DNA from 3 places in the Anoxybacillus sp. MB8 genome. Region 3 is predicted to be linked to each of the others. Evidence: predicted binding sites of a transcription regulator. Region 3 holds the regulator's gene; each other region holds the start of a gene.
What was found. Region 3 encodes LexA, which represses DNA repair genes until DNA is damaged. Its sites were predicted from a motif close to CGAACATATGTTCG; they were not measured.

Region 1 (2,277 bases), on a different contig from region 3:
AAGCACGACGACCACGTTGCATGCGTTTTGTGATTGTTTTTAGTTCCTCGCGAGCAACAAGCGACTTAATGCCGAAAACAAGTTCCCACGTTTCGCTTTCTGGGTCATACACCTCTGTTGGTGTGATAATTTTTGTACCAGAGTAGCGGAATGCGCGGTCTAAAATCCCTTGATCGAGCATATCACCGCGGCCAAGACGGTCAATGTCCATGACCAGCACAGCATCGGCAACGCCCGATTCGACTTCCCGAAGCAACTTTTGAATTTCCGGTCGCTCAGCAATCGACTCCCCAGAAACGACTTCTTCGAAAATATCGATGATGTTGTGTTTTTCTCTCTTTACAACAGCAAGTAGGGTGTCACGATGGCGTTGTAGCGTGTCATATGATGCGCCTGATTCGGCTGCCTTTTTCTCTTCCTCGATATCTTTACGGCTTTTTCTGAGGTAAATAAAGACATCGAGATTCGTCGGTCTGTACATAAAAATCACCTCTACACTATTGTAAAACCAACCGTACACATATACAAATACATCATGTATGTTATTGATAAACGAATATGCGATTTTGAATTTGTGTTAAACGTTCTTCGCATAACTTTGGTGTCACCTTAAAAACGTGAGCCATCTGCTCAATTATGTATCGTTCATTCCAGTCGATGAAATCAAGCATATGATATGGAATGGCTGCGTATTTCGTGAAAAGCTTCGCATCACGTTCTTGCAGTTCTCGGAACGCCTCTGGCATCATGCTCTGCACGCCGACATGGCGGAGAATATGGCAAAGCTCGTGAAAGAAAGCTTCGCGCTTCTCTTCTTCTGACAATCGGGAATCGACAACGATGCAGCGGAATCGCCCGAAAACTTGATGTGTAGACGGAAACGGCTTTTCACGTAAGAAAATATTCATCCGTCGTGCTATGTATTCAATATCAATGTGTGAAGGATGGAAGATACCGAGTCTTTTATAAAAATTCGTTACCCAGTCCTCAAGTGCGGTTGTGTAGTAATGACATAATTGCATAAAATCCCCTCCCTAAGGAGATTATACGAACAAATGTTTGTATTGGCAAGAAAAAGAAAAAGCCCTAGTGAGAAGGGCTTTGTTTCTGTCTATCTACATTTCCGTGATTTTGAGTTCTAAGAATTAGACAAATTAATATTAATTTTTTTAATTGCTTGTTCTGCTAGAAATTTACCATAATTCTCGGGATTGGAGATAATTTTTCTCATACTTTTTTCTTTTGTCGTTTTGGGAAAATATTTTTTTTCGAGTCTACTCTTTAATAATTTGTTCATTTTTATCACCCCTCATATATTTTTGGAAAAAGTGATGATTGAGCTCCGCGTTAAAATAGTGTTTTCTTCTAATCCAGATAAATCCATCACCTTTGGTAATAACAGCGACATCAACTGGACCACCAACAGTTTCTAGACTGGATGAAACCCGTCGCTTAAAAGACGTCAGATTCACAAGCGCTTCAGCCATTTCAGCTAGTTCATTTTTATGAAGATTTGCCACAATTGCAATTACGGGATCAATATTGTTTTCTTTTTTATATTCTCTAACAATGTTTATATATCCTTCAAACAAATTATTACTAATTTCCTTCATTTGATCAAGGATATCATTATACAATTCGCTATCTGTTAATGACAAGGCATTGAAAATTGCATCAAGATATTTTTTGGGTAGATTTTTTAGCAAATCATGTATGTATGCATTTGAGAACATCTCGATTTCTGGATCTATACCACCTATAAAAGTATGTACCATTTCAGACTGAGCAAACGGTAGTATAGCTGCACCAAAAGAATCTTCACCTATTGTAGCTACCTGATTTTGCTTGTATTTTAACTTGTTGTTTACTTTCCCATCGATGATATAAGAATAAAGAGAAGGAAATATCTCGCTTTGTCCAAAACCAGCAATGACTATTCCACTTTGATTATCTGAAAAGTCTTTAAGTAACCTAAATATACATACATCTACTAATTTTTTTATAACATCTTGTGTTAAATGTATGTCTTCGAATATTTCCGCAATGATGCTTTCTAACTTCAATACGTATATATCCTTTAAATCAGCGTAATCTTGATCGTTGAAATTATTAATGTAATCCTGTTTTGAAAGGCGATCCAATTCTTCTTCAATTAATGACTCGGTTATTGAGGCTAGATACATTTCGACATCTGGTTGATCAATTTCTTCATCCGAATATTGTATTCTTTGGGATAACTTGTCAAATATTTCGTCTTTAATGTCTCTAATGGACATC
Region 2 (2,277 bases), on a different contig from region 3:
TTTGCGCAAACAGAGTGGACGCAGCCGTTTTTTACGCGTTTTTTCCCACATATGACAGAAACGAATGTGACAGCTGTCGCGTTTCTCATCGGGTTGCTTTTGTTTATCGAAATGTGGCTCGTTCATCGGGAAGGAGCAGAGCTAAGTTCTCCTCGTCTTGTGACGAGTAAGCGAGGGCTTGTGATCGGGGAGCAGTTCGTTCAGCGGCTCTGGCTTGTTCCGTTGTTCATCCCTGTGCCGGGGGATGGCGTGCAATCGTTTGCGGCGTGGTGGCCAATCATTTCTAGTGGCGATACGTATTCGTTCGTGCTCGTTCCGTTTTTGCTTGGTTTTTCACAACGCGTGCAAACGGGGCTACCTGTCCATTTAGCGAAATGGACGGCCAAGCGCATCGGTTTGTTAGCGGGTGTCGTCAGTTTATTGGCGATTGCTAGCTATTGGATAAAGCCGCTCGCAATTGTCGCTGCTGTAGTGGCTATTTTATGGAGAGAATGGATTGCTTTATCAGCGAAGTTATATGAACAAAAATGTCCGCCATATTTTACGAAGCGGGCGACGGGGCTTGTCATTTTAGGGGTGTTGCCGAACACGCCAGCAGATAAAATGGCTCTTTCCGTTGGAGAAGTCATCGTGAAGGTGAATGGAGCACCAGTGGCGACGGAAGATGAATTTTACGCGGCGTTGCAACAAAATCGAGCGTTTTGTAAGCTAGAAGTACTAAACGAGAACGGGGAAGTTCGTTTTGCGCAAACCGCTTTATTTGAAGGGGAGCATCACGAACTCGGACTGTTATTCGTAAGAGATGAGGGGTAAACATGTGGTTTGTGTTAGCATTAATTGTGCCGGCGTTGTTAGTCATTTTTTTTACGCGGGTGACGTATAACCATTATGTCGGGACATTGCTGACTGTCGCTCTGTTAGTGGCGTCATACGTGAAAGGATATACGGATCAGTTGTATGAAATTGTGGCAGATTTGGCGTCGCTTATTGTCGGATTTTTATATGCAAAACAAATGGTCGAGAAACAAAAACGGTCGTAAACCTGTCCAAAAGGGCAGGTTTTTTCATAGAATATTTGTTCGTATTTTTCGCTTTTCGTTTCATTTGTATGGTACAATATCAAGTAGAAATGAAGTGGAGGGACGAATGTGAGCGCATTTCAATTAGTATCCGCTTATGAGCCGCGCGGCGATCAGCCGAAAGCGATTGCGAAGCTTGTCGAAGGGATTCAGCAAGGGAAAAAGCATCAAACGTTGCTTGGGGCAACAGGAACAGGAAAAACGTTTACGATTTCAAACGTCATTCAACAAGTAAATAAACCGACGTTAGTCATCGCTCATAATAAAACGTTAGCGGGTCAGTTATATAGCGAGTTTAAACAATTTTTCCCGAACAATGCTGTTGAATATTTTGTTAGCTATTACGATTATTATCAGCCGGAAGCGTACGTGCCGCAAACGGATACGTACATTGAAAAAGATGCGAGTATTAACGATGAAATTGATAAATTGCGCCATTCCGCGACGTCTGCGTTATTTGAGCGGCGCGACGTCATTATTATCGCCAGCGTTTCATGCATTTACGGCTTAGGTTCACCGGAAGAATATCGTGAGCTTGTTGTTTCGCTTCGCGTCGGTATGGAGATGGAGCGCGACCATTTGCTTCGTCGCCTTGTCGACATTCAATACGAACGAAACGATATTGATTTTCGTCGTGGGACGTTTCGGGTGCGCGGAGATGTCGTTGAAATTTTTCCAGCTTCTCGCGATGAGCATTGTATTCGTATTGAATTTTTCGGTGATGAAATTGAGCGTATTCGCGAAGTAGATGCATTGACGGGACATGTGATGGCGGAACGAGAACATGTGGCCATTTTTCCAGCCTCTCACTTCGTCACGCGTGAAGAAAAAATGAAACTGGCGATTGAAAATATTGAAAAAGAACTTGAAGAGCGGCTTTGTGAGCTGCGCGAGCAAGGAAAATTGCTTGAAGCGCAACGGTTAGAACAGCGGACGCGCTACGATATTGAAATGATGAAAGAAATGGGCTTTTGTTCAGGGATTGAAAACTATTCGCGCCATTTAACGTTGCGACCACCTGGTTCGACGCCTTATACATTACTAGATTATTTTCCTGACGATTTTTTAATTGTCATCGATGAATCGCATGTGACATTGCCGCAAATTCGTGGCATGTATAACGGCGACAAAGCGAGAAAAGAAGTGCTTGTCGAACATGGATTCCGTTTGCCGTCGGCGTTAGATAACCGTCCGCTGA
Region 3 (2,277 bases):
TCTTCTACAATGCTAATGATTTCTAACACCATCGAATCCGCTTCTGACAGCTGAAGTTCTCCTCGATGACTCACCGTATACACCCGAATGTCTTCTTTTTGCAAACAACGAAGAAGGGCGATTTTTGCATTCCCACGTCCAAGTCTTGTCTCATCTTGTACGAGGACGACATCAATGTGATGTTGCTTGATCGTATCAAGCAACTCCATAATTCCTTCTCGTTCGATGTCATAACCGCTTGCCTGCTCTTGAATAATTTTGACAACATTCATTTCATATTCCGCTGCAAGCTTTTCGAGCTCTTCTTTTTGCCTTTGTAATGATGTTTCTTGCGTCTCTTTCGTTGTACTTACACGACAATAAATAATGGCGTTCATTCGTCATCCCTTTCTTTACGGTCTATTCGCAACAAGCCGACTTTCGCTATTTGATTTTAACACAGGAATGACAATTTTCTCACCAATGATTAATCGTTCGTCTGAACGGTTGTTTACTGACATCACCCATTGAATGAATTGTTCATGCGACAATTGATGTTCATGTTTGTATTTGTCCGCAAGCTCCCATAACGTATCACCAGCTGACACAGTAATCTCAACATATTTTTGTTTATCAACCGATTGTGTGACGTGCAAAAACGCCCAAACAAACAATACACTAAATAAAAACATCACGACATAATGTATTTTCCCCATACCTTCTACCCCCTAAAAACAGAACATTTGTTTGTTTTTATAATAACGAGAACTTTTGTTCGTGTCAACTATGTTTTCGAACTTATGTTTGTATTCAAATCGAAAATTATGTTATAATATGGACAAAGATGAAAGGGAAGAGGTGTATAAGAATGGCGAAATTATCAAAACGACAACAACAAATATTAGATTTCATTAAACAAGAAGTACGCACAAAAGGGTATCCACCATCAGTGAGGGAAATTGGAGAAGCAGTCGGTTTAGCATCAAGTTCAACCGTTCACGGTCATCTAGCTCGTTTAGAAAGCAAAGGCTTCATTCGACGCGATCCAACAAAACCACGCGCCATTGAAATTTTGGACGAGTACGAATCCATCCCAAAAACAAATGTCATCAACGTTCCAATCGTCGGAAAAGTTACAGCTGGACAACCGATTACCGCAATCGAAAACATTGAAGAATATTTCCCTCTTCCAGAACGATTCGTCTCACCAGATGATCAAGTATTTATGTTACAAATTGTCGGAGAAAGTATGATTGAGGCTGGTATTTTAGACGGAGACTACGTGATCGTCCGTCAACAACAAACGGCTAATAACGGAGATATCGTTGTAGCGATGACAGAAGAAAACGAAGCAACCGTCAAACGCTTCTTTAAGGAGAAGGATCACATTCGCTTGCAACCTGAAAATTCATCTATGGAACCGATCATTGTTTCGAATGCGATGATTTTAGGAAAAGTAATTGGTGTATATCGCTCAATTCATTAAAAAAGCTAACGGAAAAAACCGTTAGCTTTTTTAGTAAAGGCTCATATATTGTTCGCGTTCCCATGGATGTACTGCCGTGCGGAACATATCCCATTCAATTTCTTTCGCTTCAACAAAATGTTCGAATAAATGTTTGCCGAGCGCGTTGACGATTACTTCATCCGATTTTAAGTTTTGTAGCGCTTCTGCCAATGTTGCTGGCAAATCAACAATTCCTTCTTCTAAACGCTCCTCTTTTGTCATCACATAAATGTTTCGGTCAACCGGTGCTGGCGGTGTCAATTTATTTTTAATGCCGTCTAATCCCGCAGCCAACAATACAGCCATCGCTAAATATGGATTTGCTGCTGGGTCTACACTACGCACTTCAATACGAGTGCTCATGCCGCGTGATGCCGGGATACGAATCAATGGGCTACGGTTGCGTGCTGACCATGCAACGTAACAAGGTGCTTCATAGCCCGGAACGAGACGCTTATATGAGTTTACTGTTGGGTTTGTTACTGCTGTAAAGTTTGGAGCATGCTTTAACACACCCGCAATAAACTGCAATGCTGTTTCGCTGAGTTGCAATTGACCATTCGGATCAAAAAAGGCATTTTCACCGTTTTTAAAGAGCGATAAGTTGCAGTGCATGCCCGAGCCATTTACACCAAAGAGAGGCTTCGGCATAAATGTCGCATGTAAACCGTGTTTGCGTGCTACTGTTTTTACAACAAGTTTAAAGGTTTGAATGTCATCGCACGCTTTTACTGCATTGGCATACTTGAAGTCAATTTCATGTTGCCCCGGCGCGACTTCATGGTGAGATG

Region 1: the regulator LexA is predicted to act here: its motif matches at 1,049-1,062, upstream of EKC99_RS06120 (ImmA/IrrE family metallo-endopeptidase).
Region 2: the regulator LexA is predicted to act here: its motif matches at 1,069-1,082, upstream of uvrB (excinuclease ABC subunit UvrB).

What each region holds. Positions count from the first base shown of each region.
Region 1 is NZ_RXXX01000011.1:39,334-41,610, reverse strand. It holds gene EKC99_RS06125 (recombinase family protein) at 1-481, opposite strand, end outside; gene EKC99_RS06120 (ImmA/IrrE family metallo-endopeptidase) at 543-1,022, opposite strand; gene EKC99_RS06115 (hypothetical protein) at 1,275-2,277, opposite strand, start outside.
Region 2 is NZ_RXXX01000048.1:4,216-6,492, reverse strand. It holds gene EKC99_RS13325 (PDZ domain-containing protein) at 1-813, shown strand, start outside; gene EKC99_RS13320 (CsbA family protein) at 816-1,040, shown strand; gene uvrB (excinuclease ABC subunit UvrB) at 1,149-2,277, shown strand, end outside.
Region 3 is NZ_RXXX01000004.1:29,051-31,327, forward strand. It holds gene EKC99_RS02570 (YneB family resolvase-like protein) at 1-377, opposite strand, end outside; gene yneA (cell division suppressor protein YneA) at 393-695, opposite strand; gene lexA (transcriptional repressor LexA) at 848-1,465, shown strand; gene glnA (type I glutamate--ammonia ligase) at 1,496-2,277, opposite strand, start outside.